Regions from separate parts of the Bacillus sp. ABA4_010 genome, predicted to be linked through region 3. Evidence: riboswitches for the same ligand, from Rfam matches in the RefSeq annotation. Region 3 holds a riboswitch; each other region holds the start of a gene.
The links. Region 3 has a riboswitch for S-adenosylmethionine ahead of ACXAEO_RS21520 (O-acetylhomoserine aminocarboxypropyltransferase/cysteine synthase family protein). Riboswitches for the same ligand answer to the same signal wherever they lie in the genome.
Positions count from the first base shown of each region.

Region 1 (5,005 bases), on a different contig from region 3:
TTTCTTGTATATTCGGACGTGCTTCAAACGTATAGTCAATCGCAATATTTCCAGATACATAGCTAAACATAAAATTATTCGAACTCCCTTCTACAAAACTTCATTTTATAACGAATCTATTAGAATATCAATATGATATAGATTGATTTAGAAAGTTCGACATGGCGAAAGGGCAGTCATGTCGAACTTTCTAAACTTAAGAGGGGAACTTCAAGTTGTCAGGATTAGCGATTGTGATGGTTCTACATTAAATGAAGATGTGCCGAATGATTCTATGGCTTGATTTAGAAACTTGGACATGATTAACGGACGGTCATGCTAAATCTTCTAACCTTAAGCGACTGACTGCTGCCAGCTGCTTAGGTGAAAAATATTGACGGATGTAGTGGAATGTATTGATAGATTGATTTTTCCGCTGAAAAAAGGGAGAAAGTTGCCGATAAATAGAGTATAAAAAGAAACTTTCGTCAAATAGGCGATTGCGGTACTATCAGGAACGAAAGAGCAGCTTTAGAGTGGGGGATTAGTATGAAGGGTCAATTTGTTCACAGTCTTCGTTTTAAAATGTTAACCTTGGTTGTAAGCGTTATCATAATTACATCGACAGCTCTTGGTTTTGCGAGCTATTTTGTCGCAAAGCAGCAGCTTGTGGAAGCAGGGAAGCTAGATTTAAGTAATACAGTTCAAGGAGCACTGACGGTCGTGGAGCGTCTGCAGCAGCAGGAAGAGTTTATGATGCTCAGCAAGGAGGAAGCACAGCAACAGGCAGCTGAATTGCTCGTCGGTCCGAAACTGAATGATAATAAACGAGATTTTACGAAGTCTGGTTTCTTGTATAAAGACAATGGCTACATATTTGTTTATGACAGTGAGTATAACTCCGTTGTCCATCCAATGGGCATTGAAGGAAAAAACATGGCGGATTTACAGGACGACAAGGGTGCTTATATTGTGAAAGACTTGATGGAGTCAGCGAAACAAAAAGAGAAGGAAGACCGGTTTTATGAATATTCCTGGAAAAATGAAGGAGAAAAATCGGCACGAAGTAAAATGGCATACTCCGTCTATTTTGAACCGTGGGATTGGATGATTGGTATCGGGGCATATGAAGAGGAATTTTATGAACAATTAGGTGAATTAAAGTTCATGACCTTTTTGTTCACGGTAGGCTCTGTTATTGTAGCAAGCATGATTATGTATGTCTTTGCTCGTAAGTATATTGTAGCTATTGAAAAAATGAATGAAGTAACGAATGAGGTAGCAGCAGGAAACTTCCAAGTGCAAGTGCCAGACCTTTATACGAAGGATGAAATCGGTCGGTTGGCAGCAGGATATCGACATATGCTCACTAATATGAAAGAGTTAATTGCAAAAGTGAGCGAAACAGGTCAATCGGTAGCAGCGTCTTCGGAAGAACTCACAGCTAGTGCTGATGAAACGAAGACTGCCGCTAATGAAGTTACCTTTTCCATTCAGGAAGTGGCGGAAAGAGCGGACGCTCAGCTTGTGAATGTTGAGCAGACGAGTCGCTCCATTCAGGAAATGGATGAACTTATTCGTGAAATGGCTGTTCGCTCGCAGGAGGTAGAGCATTCGGCGACACATACATCGAAGGAAGCTGAAGTTGGCAATGAATCGCTTCATAAAGTAAAAGAACAAATGAATCAAATTACTGACAAAGTGACGAAATCAACGGATGTAGTGAAAACACTTGAAAACCGTTCACATGAGATTGGTAAAATTATTGAAGTTATTACAGGTATTTCTGATCAGACGAACTTATTGGCATTGAATGCCGCGATCGAAGCCGCACGCGCAGGTGAGCATGGCCGTGGGTTTGCTGTTGTGGCAGATGAAGTGCGAAAGCTTGCTGAAGAATCAAAGCGTTCGGCGGATCAAATTAGTTCGTTAATTAAAGAGATTCAAGCAGATACAAAAATGGCGTATTCAGTCATGCAGGAGAGCACCCAAAGTGTTTCAGTTGGTATGAATGTTGTCGAGGAAGCAGGGCAAAACTTCTCTAAAATTTTAGAAGATATTTTTCAGATTCAAAAAGAAGTGCGGGAAATTTCAACGGCCACTTTCAATGTTCAGCAGCACTCGGCGGAAATAACGAAATCGACAGGGGCATTGGCAGAAGCGGCGCAAGTATCAGCAGCAAGTGCTGAAAATGTGGCTTCGGCTTCTGAACAGGAGCTTGCGGCGATGGAGGAAATCTCGTATGCTGCTCACTCGTTAAGTCAGCTTGCTCAAGATATGCAAGATTTGCTGACTAAGTTCAGAATCTAATATCATGACAGGTTTATAGATGTAGAATGAGTAAAAAAAAGATTTTAGGTATTTACAGAAAAAAACGTTTTTGGTATATTATAGAATAATTAAATAAGTTATCTAGAGTGACTGAGAGATCTGGCTCAATGACGTCACAGCAACCTGTCTTAGGCAAGGTGCTCCTACCAGCAAAGCGTATGCTTTGGATGATAAGACGGAAACGGAACTCTTTTCGCATCTAAAGCGAAAAGAGTTTTGTTGTTTAGTCACATCTTCCCGGAGCAAATCAAATGGAAAGAGAGTGTGAGGGTGATGAGTTTAAGTGGATTAGTGAGAGGTTATCTTTGTAAACGAGAATTGACAGATGAATTAGTACGGGTGGCAGCAGGAAGTTTAGAGAGGCGTTTTCGCACAGAAGATGAACGGTGTCGGGTCACGTTTCAAAAATTGGAAAATTTCTATGAAGTGGTCGTGTATCATTTTCAGCATGCGTATGCTGTCGCTTTAGATATTCATCAAGCAGAGAAGCTCAAAAATGAAGGGCTGTATGCATTGGATGAGCATTTGCTTCATCGTTTAGAAGGCGTAGGTCTTCGGATTTCCCGGGAAGTTCGAGTGTAGAAGATGAAAAGGAGGGTGAACATATTAGGTTCATCCTCCTTTTGTCGTGATAATCCATCTTTTCTCCTATAAAAAACAAGAGAAATTTGTCGAAAAATATTATGATACGTTTTTTTTTAGATTAAGGGAGAAGAGATGGGGGAACGAGATGTTTCGAAAAATTAGTTTAAAGCTTAATTTCATTGTCACAGTGATGATGGTGGTCATGCTGGCGGCAGTGGCTGGATTAAGCTATCAAATTTCTAAACAGCAAATTGAAGAGCAAGTGGAAATGCAAGCTGTGAGCACGTTGTCCGGAACGAAAGAACGAATTGAGCTATATGTAGATCAATATAGTAAAACATTGCACCATTATAGTCAAACGGACTTATTAGTGAATTTCTCGCAAATAGTAAATGAAAATGGCGATATGACCGCGTGGACGGCTGTACGGGAAGATTTCACCCGTTACTTAAACCAAAATCAAAACGTTTTGTCTATTTATGTAGGGACACCGAGCAAGAAATTTTATGCGGCGCCTGAGTCTGGTGTGCTGGATCCAACGACGAGAGGCTGGTACCAAGCAGCTGCTGAGGCACCAAATGAAGTGCATATTTCAGAAGTATATGAAGACGCGATTACGAAAAAGAACGTAATTACTTTGTCAAAGGCTATCGTTGATTCAAAGTCAGATCAGTTTCAAGGAGTAGTGGGAATCGATTTGGAGCTGACGAAATTAACGGAAATGGTTAATGAAACGCAAATTAGCCATGGCGGTTACTCGGTGATGCTCGATGCGCAAGGAAATGCTCTTGTACATCCGACGCTTCAAGGCGACAATTTGATGGACCTTCCATTTATACAAGAGATGTATAAGAAAAATGACGGTTATTTATCCTATACATTTGATAAGGAAAGTCGTATCATGCCATTTACCACGATTAACGAAACTGGTTGGAAAATGGGGATTGTGTATAAAGAGAAGGACTTGCTGAACGATGCGGCGGTCATTTTGAAATCCATTGTTTGGACATCTGCGGTGATTGTGATTATTGCTGGAGTTCTCGTCTATTTATTCTCACGAACCATTACGAAACCGATTCTTCAATTGAAAAAGGACATGGCCCTTGTTGCAGAAGGAGATTTGACTGTTGAGACAAAAGTTTCCTCAAAAGATGAAATTGGGGCACTGGCGGAATTTTTCAATCACATGGTTCAAAATATGCGAGAACTCATTGCCGCAGTGGAAAAATCGGTTGATTCTGTTCATTCATCTGTTGAGCATTTAAGCTCTGTATCGGAAGAAGCAGCGGCTTCGAGTGAAGAAATTGGTCGCGCCATCGGTGAAATTGCCCAAGGAACGACACAGCAAGCGACAGATGCCGATGTGACGAACCATAAGACGATTCAATTGTCTGAGCAAATCGCTCACACGCTTGAACAGAATAAGGAATTGAACGACTTATCTAGTGAAGTAACAACGGCGAGTGACACAGGGCTTTCGCAAATGAGCTCGCTTCGTTCACATACGAACGAAACGTTGACAGTTATTGAGCAAGTAAATGACGTCATGCTTTCGTTAACAGATAAGATGAAAAATATTGAGAGCATCGTGCATACCATTGACAGCATTTCTGACCAGACGAATTTATTAGCGCTCAATGCAAGCATTGAAGCTGCAAGAGCAGGAGATGTGGGAAAAGGTTTTGCGGTTGTTGCGGGAGAAGTACGCAAGCTGGCAGAGCAATCGGCTAAGGCAACGAGTGAAATTAATGAGATGATTCAGTCCATCCAAAAAGAGACGATGAAAGCGGCAGATGAAATGCAGCGAACAACAGAACTGTCGTTAAAGCAAGGAAAAGTAGTCGCCGATACAGAGTCAGCGTTTCAGCGGATTGAGGCAAATGTGTCGAAAATGGTTGATTCCATCCGTGATACGAATGAAAGCATGCATGAAATGAACCAATTAAAAGAAGAAGTCGCTTCAGCTGTGGAAAGCATTGCAGCTATTGCTCAGCAATCCGCAGCAGGTGCCGAAGAAATTACGGCTTCTGCTGAAGAGCAGGTGCGAGCGGTTAATACATTATCACACTCTGCTGAAGAGCTGCTGGAATTAAGTGAGCAGTTAGCTAGT
Region 1 is NZ_JBSWUN010000003.1:2,936,763-2,941,767, reverse strand. It holds gene ACXAEO_RS15775 (YgjP-like metallopeptidase domain-containing protein) at 1-70, opposite strand, end outside; partial or broken gene ACXAEO_RS15770 (cache domain-containing protein) at 529-1,347, shown strand; gene ACXAEO_RS15765 (methyl-accepting chemotaxis protein) at 1,342-2,289, shown strand; SAM riboswitch class I at 2,385-2,487, shown strand; gene ACXAEO_RS15760 (hypothetical protein) at 2,581-2,892, shown strand; partial or broken gene ACXAEO_RS15755 (cache domain-containing protein) at 3,041-4,090, shown strand; gene ACXAEO_RS15750 (methyl-accepting chemotaxis protein) at 4,082-5,005, shown strand, end outside.
Region 1: another riboswitch for S-adenosylmethionine. It lies ahead of ACXAEO_RS15760 (hypothetical protein); the one in region 3 lies ahead of ACXAEO_RS21520 (O-acetylhomoserine aminocarboxypropyltransferase/cysteine synthase family protein).

Region 2 (5,005 bases), on a different contig from region 3:
AAAGGGATTGATTGTCCTTTTGAAGGACCTCCTGTTTTTGTTTAGCTCCCAGTAATGCTAATACTTGATTGTAGCTAAGACCTGATTGAGCATTCAAGCGCTTCACATCTTCTACGTTTGTGTCGCTTTTTAGCACAGATAAAGGTGTCAAAGAGAATATCTCCTTCGTTCACTTGAAATATTGATTAAATTTTCCATCGCGTTTATGAGTATAGTAAGGATTTTCTTCTTTCGGGTCTTTTGGATCCAAATTTGTTTTAATAACAAGGGAAGGAGAAGTTGATGGCTCTGCATAAAGGCGTTTTTTATTCGTATATTGATTGGTCATAATTGCTTCACCTCCTATTGTTAACATGGATTGATTTGATTCGCATTATGTAAGCGAAACAACACTTCCATTCTCTCCCTTTGTTGCTAGAAGTAAGAGCGGTACATCACGTATATTTTTAATAAATTGATAAAAAATATAAAGGTGTACATGAAAGGGGTGCTTCATATGTCAAAAAAGCCGAATAAACCTCAAAAGACCAATATGGAATTTGGAAAAGAATTCACAGGTAAACCGACAAAAGGTGAAGTCGGAAATACACAGAAGAAAAAATAAGGAGGGCAGATTGCTATGACCAATCGTAACGACAATCGTGAGCGTAAAAATAAGTATCCAAACAATAAACAGCAGACGGAATTTGCGAAAGAGTATTCCATCAGCAAAGATTCAACCCCTGAAGAAAACCCGAAATATGGCAGTAAATCACATAAAAATTAAAGAGAGTAGCTGCATATCACCCTGCTAAATCGCCGTGAAGAACAGGTTTATCCTGTGTTCTATTCAGGCGATTTTTTTGTAAGTAAAGAAAAAGTCATTCAATTGCCCGTTTTATAAACGCAATGTGAAGACATTAGGAATATTTTTTATTTTGATACTAAAGCGAAAGCTTAGGCATACGGATAAGAGGGCAGATTTGTTAAAGCAAATGTTTAGACAAAAACGTAGAGGGGAAGGTATCTTTGTTAATAGTCATGCAAAAAGGAGTGTGAGGAAAGTTTGATTCATTTTCAGCAAGTCTCAAAAACATACGAAGGCGGGACAAAAGCAGTAGACAACATGGATTTACATATTCAACCTGGTGAGTTTTTTGTGCTCATTGGACCAAGCGGTTGTGGAAAGACGACAACTTTAAAATTAATAAATCGCTTAAACGACACGACAGAAGGGGACATATGGATCGATGGCAAACATATTCGTGAATATAACATTCATGAGCTTCGATGGAATATTGGCTACGTGTTACAGCAAATTGCCTTATTCCCCCATATGACGGTAGAAGAAAACATTGCCGTCGTTCCTGAATTGAAAAGGTGGAGCAAAGAACAGAAACAGTCGCGTGTTCAAGAATTGTTAGAGTTGGTGAATATGCCGGCAGAAACATTTAGAAAGAAAAAGCCTTCTGAGCTGTCTGGAGGACAGCAACAGCGTATTGGAGTAGCGCGTGCTTTAGCCGCAGACCCACCCATCATTTTAATGGACGAACCATTTAGCGCTCTTGACCCGATAAGCCGGGAACAGCTGCAGCGAGATATTTTAGCATTGAAAAAGCGCATTAATAAAACCATCGTGTTTGTGACCCATGATATGGATGAAGCGCTCGCGTTAGGAGATCGTATTTGTTTAATGAAAGATGGGAAAATTGAACAAATTGGTACACCTGAAGAGTTTCTTCATGAACCGGCGAACGACTTCGTTCGATCTTTTATTGGAAATCGAAAAAACCTGTGGGAAACAAAATTAAAGCAGGTACCCGTTCAAACAATGACCGAAGACGTACAAGTGTTTTTAAATATGGATGATACATTAAAGGATGCGATGAAGCTGTTCGAACAATATTCTGTCATCGGAATTAAAGACGGAGAACAGGTGATTGGCGGTCTAACAAGTCAGAGTGCTCTTCGATTTCTCTATGAACAGGACGGAAGGGGGAGCGATGTATGTTCTTGGCAGACAGAAGTTCACAATTAATTCGCTCGTTAATTGAACATATTCAAATCTCTGCCGTGGCACTTATTATTTCGGTGCTTATTGCAGTCCCAATGGGGATTTATTTGACGAGAAAGAAAAACTCGGCAGAAGCTGTAATCGGCGCATCTGCCGTCATGCAAACGATCCCATCTCTTGCTTTACTTGGATTATTGATCCCCCTTGTCGGAATTGGTAAACTCCCAGCAATTATTGCGCTCGTTTTATATGCTCTTCTACCAATTCTTCGAAATACATATACAGGAATTCAAGAGGTCAATCCGTCGTTAAAAGAAGCGGCTCAGGCGATGGGAATGACCCCGATGAAACAGTTGCGGAAAGTCGAGCTTCCATTGGCGTTGCCGGTTATTATGGCAGGAATTCGTATTTCAATGGTGTTAATCGTTGGAACAACGACATTAGCCGCTTTAATTGGAGCGGGAGGCCTTGGAAGTTTAATTTTACTTGGGATTGACCGGAACGACCATCGTCTCGTATTGCTCGGAGCTATTCCTGCGGCACTTTTGGCAATTTTATTTGATATGCTCCTGCGTGGCATTGAACATTCGACAAAAGAGAAGTCCTTTAAAAAGGCAGGGGTGTATGTAACAGTATTAGTATTGTTATTCATTATGCCGTTTGCTGCGGCCCGTGAGACAAAGCCTGATTTGGTGATTGCAGGGAAGCTAGGGGCAGAACCGGAAATTTTAATTAATATGTATCAACAGCTTATTGAAGAAGAGACAGACTTAAAAGTCGAATTGAAGCCTGGATTTGGAAAAACGTCGTTTGTCTTTAACGCATTGGAGAGCGGAGAAATAGATATTTATCCCGAATTTACGGGAACCGCTATTACGACATTTCTAAAGGAAACAACTAGCAGTACAGATCGATTAGCTGTATACGAACAGGCGAGAGACGGCATGTTGGAACAATTCGACATGGTTTATTTGCAACCGATGAATTTCAACAATACGTATGCGTTAGCTGTGCCTCGTTCATTTGCTGAGCAATACGACATCACGACCATTTCTGACTTGCAAAAAGCGAAAAATGCAGTGAAACCAGGCTTTACGCTCGAGTTTTCAGATAGGGAAGATGGCTATAAGGGCATGCAAAAGATTTATAACTTAACCTTCCCGAACATTAAAACGATGGAGCCGAAGCTTCGTTATCAAGCTATCGAAAGCGGAGATATTAATTTAGTGGATGCGTATTCCACTGACTCGGAATTAAAAAAATATGATTTAAAAGTGTTAGAAGATGATCAACATATGTTCCCGCCCTATCAAGGAGCGCCTCTGTTACGCAAAGAGACGTTGGAAAAGTATCCAGAATTAAAAGATGTTCTTGAAAAACTTTCCGGCATCATCACAGATGACGAAATGAGAGAAATGAACTATCGAGTTAACATTGAAGGAGAGCTCGCAAAAGACGTAGCGGCAGATTTTTTAATCAACAGTGGCTTAATTCAGTAAGAAAATGACAGATCATCCTTCTTGATAATTGTGATTTTTCTAAAAATTATATTGACAAAAGTTGTAATTGTGATTAAATTTAAAGAACAAGAAATAAACTTCATATTCGTATCACTCTTATCCAGAGAGGCGGAGGGACTGGCCCTGTGACGCCCGGCAACCATCAAATCAACGCGATTGACTTGAACGGTGCTAATTCCTGTAGAACAAACGGTTCTAGCAGATGAGAGTTTTCGTTATCGCTATGATTGAAACGAACACTCTTCTTTTTCTAGAAGAGTGTTTTTTTATTGAATTTGAAAGATAAGGAGAGAAATGCATGCATATTGAAACATTGTTAGTTCGATCGGGAGTAGGGAGAGACCCGGCGACAGGCTCTATTACTACTCCCATCTATCAAGCAGCCACTTTCCAGCATCCGCGTCTTGGCGAAAGTACAGGATATGATTATTCCCGAACAGCGAATCCGACAAGAACAGCGTTGGAAGAGGCGATTGCAGCATTAGAAAACGGGGAGGAAGGGTTTGCTTTCGCTTCTGGCATGGCTGGTGTTGCAGCTGTCTTATCATTCTTTCAAAACGGAGATCATTTACTTGCATCAGAGGACTTATATGGCGGGACATATCGGATTTTAAGTGATGTTTTAGAGCCGTCCGGCATACAAGTAAGCTATGTAAATACAAGTAATCTTCAAGCCGTCAAGGAAGCAATTCGACCGAATACGAAAGCATTGTTTATCGAAACACCAACAAATCCGCTCATGCAAGTAACAGATATCGCTGCCGCCGCCGATATTGCGAAAGCACATGGACTATGGACCATTGTTGACAACACATTCATGTCCCCATATTGTCAGCGTCCGATTGAACTGGGGGCAGATATCGTTGTACATAGCGGCAGTAAATATATTGGAGGCCATAATGATGTTATTGCTGGGTTGGTCGTGACTCGATGTAGCGACATTGGAGAAAAAATTCGTTTTTATCAAAATGCAATCGGCGCCATTTTAGGTCCTCAAGATAGCTGGCTTTTGCTCCGTGGTGTAAAAACGTTGGCACTCAGAATGGAGAAGCAGGCAGAAAATGCCCTGAAAATTGCGCAATGGCTTGAGCAACAAACAGATGTCATTGAGAAAGTCTATTATCCAGGACTTGAAACACATCCCGGCTATGCTGTTATGAAAAAACAAGCGTCCGGTTTTGGCGGTATGCTTTCTTTTTCCGTTCGTGAAGAGAAGCTTGTCCCGTATTTACTTGAACATCTAAAATTGATTACATTTGCAGAAAGCTTAGGAGGAGTAGAAAGTTTAATTACATTTCCAGCTCGGCAAACGCATGCCGATATTCCGGAAGATATCCGCAATGCGATCGGTGTAACAAACTGCTTACTTCGTTTGTCTGTCGGAATTGAGCATGCAGATGATTTGATAGACGATTTAAAGGAGGTATTTGATGCATACAGAAAATGAGACTCGTTTACAGTTTGGGACGAAATTGATTCATGCGAAAACAAA
Region 2 is NZ_JBSWUN010000003.1:2,675,370-2,680,374, reverse strand. It holds gene ACXAEO_RS14455 (hypothetical protein) at 1-151, opposite strand, end outside; gene ACXAEO_RS14450 (hypothetical protein) at 170-328, opposite strand; gene ACXAEO_RS14445 (hypothetical protein) at 620-766, shown strand; gene ACXAEO_RS14440 (ABC transporter ATP-binding protein) at 1,046-2,017, shown strand; gene ACXAEO_RS14435 (ABC transporter permease/substrate-binding protein) at 1,987-3,492, shown strand; SAM riboswitch class I at 3,607-3,722, shown strand; gene ACXAEO_RS14430 (trans-sulfuration enzyme family protein) at 3,812-4,960, shown strand; gene ACXAEO_RS14425 (trans-sulfuration enzyme family protein) at 4,944-5,005, shown strand, end outside.
Region 2: another riboswitch for S-adenosylmethionine. It lies ahead of ACXAEO_RS14430 (trans-sulfuration enzyme family protein); the one in region 3 lies ahead of ACXAEO_RS21520 (O-acetylhomoserine aminocarboxypropyltransferase/cysteine synthase family protein).

Region 3 (5,005 bases):
AGTGGGGGGAGTTGGCGCTGGAAAACGGGCACTTGAGCTGACGGTTCAGTATGCGAATCAGCGACAACAGTTTAAGACGCCGATTTCCCAGTTTACATTAACGCAAGAGAAGCTAGGAACAATGGGGGCAAAGCTTTATGCGGCTGAAAGTTCCGTTTACCGTACGGTAGGTTTGTTCGAAGACCGGATGGGCCGTTTGTCAGCTGAAGAAGCAAAAGATGGAAAGCAAGTCGCCGCTTCTATTGCTGAGTATGCGATTGAGTGTTCATTAAATAAAGTGTTTGCAACAGAAATGCTCGATTACCTTGTAGACGAAGGCGTGCAAATTCATGGCGGCTACGGGTTCATGGCCGAGTACGAAATTGAGCGCATGTACCGCGACTCCCGAATTAATCGCATTTTTGAAGGGACAAATGAAATCAATCGTCTCCTTGTACCAGGAACTTATTTGCGCAAGGCGATGAAAGGAGAACTGCCGTTGCTCCAAAAAGCACAAGCACTGCAAGAAGAATTAATGATGCTCATGCCAGAAGAAGTAGGAGACGGCGTGTTGGAGCAAGAGAAATATTTAGTCAAAAATGCGAAGAAAATCGGTCTGCTTATGATGGGACTCGCTGCGCAAAAGTACGGAAAAGCGCTCGAAAAAGAACAGGAAGTGCTAGTGAATATCGCGGATGTCATTAACAATGTGTATGCAATGGAATCAACCCTCTTGCGGACGGAAAAAGCTATCGAGAATAAAGGAGCGGAGAAAAATGAATTGAAGGTTCTTTATACACAAGTATTTTGCCAAGAAGCCTTTAATGAAATTGAAGCACATGCGAAAGAAACGCTCGTCGCTGTTGAACAAGGAGATACGCTTCGTATGATGTTGTCGGCCCTTCGCAAGTTTACGAGACATACGCCAATCAATGTCGTAGCTAAGAAGCGCCAAATTGCCAGTATCTTAATTGATGCCGAACGTTATATCGTATAAGAACGGGATCAATCGTTTGCTTTTCGTCTTTCAATCAAATTTGTTTGTGACCTTGCAACAGGGATCTCCTTGAAAGGGGATTCCTGTTTTTAAGTGAAAAGAAAAATAGGATGTGTTAAAATACGAAAAAAAGCCCAAAATATACAGGTAGGTGTGACGAATGACCATTAAATTTTATACATATCCGAAGTGTGGAACATGCAGAAAAGCGAAAAAGTGGATGGACGATCACGGAGTCTCCTATGAGGAAATTCACATTGTCGAACAGCCTCCTTCCAAAGAAGAGATTCAGTCATACTATCAAGCAAGCGGACTGGAGCTGAAAAAATTTTTTAACACGAGCGGCATGAAATATCGTGAGCTTGGCATGAAAGACAAGATGAAAACAGCGACAGAACAAGAATTGTTAGAGATATTAGCGTCAGACGGTATGTTGCTGAAGCGCCCTCTAGTGACGGACGGTAAACAAGTAACGGTCGGATTTAAAGAAGAGCAATTTCAAGGAACATGGGCGTAGATGTCGTTTCCTTTTCGTGTGTTTTTCAACTGACCAACATGCTGAAAAATTTTTACCCGTGCGGTCATAGTTTGAAATAGAAAAAGTAAGGGAATTACGTTACACTAAAAAGTAGCTTGTTTGTAAAATGTTGCTATTCAAAAAGGAGCATTGAACTTTAAACCATTGTTGGAGGGATTAAGATGAATACACCGAAAGAATTGCGCTATTCTGAAGAGCACGAGTGGGTAAAAGCAGAAGGAAATGTAGTACGTGTAGGAATTACGGATTTTGCTCAATCGGAGCTTGGGGACATCGTATTTGTTGAATTGCCAGAAGTAGGCGCAACAGTACAAGCGGACGAGCCATTTGGAAGTGTGGAATCAGTTAAAACGGTTTCTGAATTATACGCTCCAATTAGCGGAAAAGTAGTCGAAGTGAACGAAGATTTAAATGACAACCCGGAATTTGTGAATGAATCACCATATGAGAAAGCATGGATGATTGTTATTGAGCCATCTGATGCAAGTGAAACAGATAGCTTAATGACAGCTGAAGAATATGAAAAAATGGTAAACGAAGGATAACGTACCATTAAAAACGGCGGACTATCTGATTTTTCCGCATGAATACGGGCACCCTATCACTAAAGGAACTTTAGGAAGGGGTGTCTGTTTTATGTTTGAAAAGCAAAAATTAGATGTAACGGATCGAGTAACTGCCAAGTTCCGCCACGACGGTATGGACTTGTATATGGAAAAACAGCCCATCGGACAAGCTATTATTGGTGAACGCGGTTATCAATATGAGCTCGAGCCGGGTTATGAACACGAACAATACAAATTTTATCAATATGTAGATGTACCGGAAAAAAATGATATGAAATATACAGATTGCGATTCGGATGAGGGTTGGTGTTAAGAATAAACAGAAGGAATCTGAAAGGGAGAACATCGCTTTTCAGACACTTGCGCAAAATGGACCGTTACGAAAAACCAGCAAGAAGAAGGGTTTGGATAAACGGTCCATTTTGCATACGAAGAAAAGCCATCAGAAATTTTTCTTAAGGCCAGAGAAGATGGGAGAGCGTTCTTAAAGAATTTGTTAAGACATGAAAAAAACAGGGAAACAGTTAAAATGTAACGAATATTGTATAATGGAGAGGAAGACTTTCCGCTTCACATACAACTGATGAATAATAGGTGATGGTTATGTCAGTAGAAGAAAATGGAAAAGTAATCATTGTGGAAGGCAGATCTGACAAAAAAAGAATTGAGAGTATCATTAAGGAGCCGATTGAAATTATTTGTACGAATGGAACCATTAGCGTATCTCGATTGGATGAAATTATTGATACCATTGATCAAAAAGAAGTCTACATTTTAGTGGATTCAGATGAAGCCGGGAACAAACTTCGAAAACAGTTTAAGCGAGAATTGCCTGAAGCCGAACATTTGTATATTGATAAGATGTACAGGGAAGTAGCTGCAGCGCCTAAAAATCATATTGCAACGGTGCTGTTGAGCGCGAATATCGACGTAAATGCGGAATATTTAATATAGGGTTAAAGGAATGGACAAACATGATTGAGTGGAATGAAGAACAGTTGGATCATGAGCTAAAAGAAAAAGGCGAAGCGGCCATTTTCTTTTACACGCCTTTATGTGGGACATGCCAACTGGCGAAAAAAATGGTTATGGTAGCGGAAGCCATGACAGAAGGAACAGAAGTAGGTATGTGTAACTTAAATTTCATGCCAGCTAAAGCAGCTCACTATGAAATTGAAAGCGTGCCGTGTTTGGTTATAGTAAAAGAGCAGGAAATTCAAAAGAAAATATATGCTTTTCATTCGATAGAATATGTTTTAGAGGAGTTAAAATCCATTTAAATGCACTAGATGGATTGATTTGAGCGTGTTTGGCGCGCTCCTCGTGTCTAGATGACAGATTGTCAATACGTCATTGACGTTGTCTAGTTATGACGTTAAAGAGAGAAAGGAGCCCTCGTTACAACATCCTGTTTATGGAGTGTGGTAGTGGGGCTTTTATTCATAATAGAATCGTGGAAGTTATTGCCTCATTGGTGAGACGGGATAGCACATATAACGACAAATTTCTTGGGAAATAGCCATATCTTTTCTGTTGATTTAATTTTCAGAAATATGTTACTATTCATATAGAACTAGTTATAAAACAAGCGAAATTCATCTGGACAGTAGAAAGATGTAAGTCAAATAAAAAATGAACTTATCGAGAGAGGTGGAGGGACTGGCCCTGTGAAGCCCGGCAACCGGTTATTCAACACGGTGCCAAATCCAGCAGGGCATGGCGCCCTGGAAGATAAGAAGAGTGTACAACCCCCTCTTCTTTCAGAAGCGGGGGTTTCCATTTTAAAGAGGGAGAGTGGGAGTATGTCTACGAAAAAGGAATATCGTTTAGAAACAGTTGGAATTCATGGGGGATTAACGGCCGATTCGGCGACAGGAGCACGCTCATTACCGATTTACATGTCTAACGCCTATCAGTTCAACAATACAGAACATGCGGCCGATTTATTTGCGTTAAAAGAGGCCGGCTATATTTACTCGCGCATACATAATCCAACGGTGACGACTTTTGAAGAGCGGATTGCTCAGTTAGAGGGTGGCGTTGGAAGTTTAGCTGTAGCAAGCGGAATGGCGGCCATTACGACAGCTGTGTTGAACTTGGCAGGAGCAGGCGATGAAATCGTGTCCGCTTCGAACTTGTATGGAGGCACTTACAATTTGTTTGATACAACGTTACCAAGGTATGGGATTAAGACAATCTTTGTCGACCCATCCAATCCAGAAAACTTCCGCCAAGCGATTACACCGAAGACGAAAGCATTGTATGCTGAAACAATCGGCAATCCGAGCTTGAATGTGCTTGATATTGAAAAAGTGGCTGAGATTGCTCATGAAGCGGGCATTCCGCTCATTATTGATAACACGTTTGCTACACCTTATTTATGCCGACCAATTGAACATGGGGCTGATATTGTCATTCACTCGGCGACAAAATGGCTGCTTGGCAATGGAACGACATTAGGCGGTGTAATTGTTGACGGAGGTAAATTTGATTGGAACTCGCCTAAATTTCCGGGATTTACGACACCGGATCCAAGTTATCATGACATTGTATATGCAGAGGCGTTAGGGCCGTTAGCGTATATTGTGAAAGCGAGAGTTCAGTTGCTTCGCGATATTGGCGCATCGATGAGCCCATTTAATGCATTTCAATTCAGTCTTGGATTGGAAACTCTCCATGTGCGGATGAAAGAGCATGTAGCAAATGTTCGGAAGGTAATTGCTTACTTAGAGCAGCATCCTGCCGTTGATTGGATTCTTTATCCAGAATTAGCGGACCATCCTCAGCATGAAGAGGCGAAAAAATATTTGCCAAAAGGGGCAGGTGCGGTATTAGTATTCGGCATTAAAGGGGGAAGAGAAGCCGGACAGAAACTCATCAACTCGGTTCAGCTTTGGTCTCATGTAGCCAATGTGGGCGATGCGA
Region 3 is NZ_JBSWUN010000004.1:397,874-402,878, forward strand. It holds gene ACXAEO_RS21490 (acyl-CoA dehydrogenase family protein) at 1-976, shown strand, start outside; gene ACXAEO_RS21495 (arsenate reductase family protein) at 1,137-1,493, shown strand; gene gcvH (glycine cleavage system protein GcvH) at 1,676-2,059, shown strand; gene ACXAEO_RS21505 (YusG family protein) at 2,151-2,393, shown strand; gene ACXAEO_RS21510 (toprim domain-containing protein) at 2,678-3,034, shown strand; gene ACXAEO_RS21515 (thioredoxin family protein) at 3,055-3,360, shown strand; SAM riboswitch class I at 3,716-3,818, shown strand; gene ACXAEO_RS21520 (O-acetylhomoserine aminocarboxypropyltransferase/cysteine synthase family protein) at 3,883-5,005, shown strand, end outside.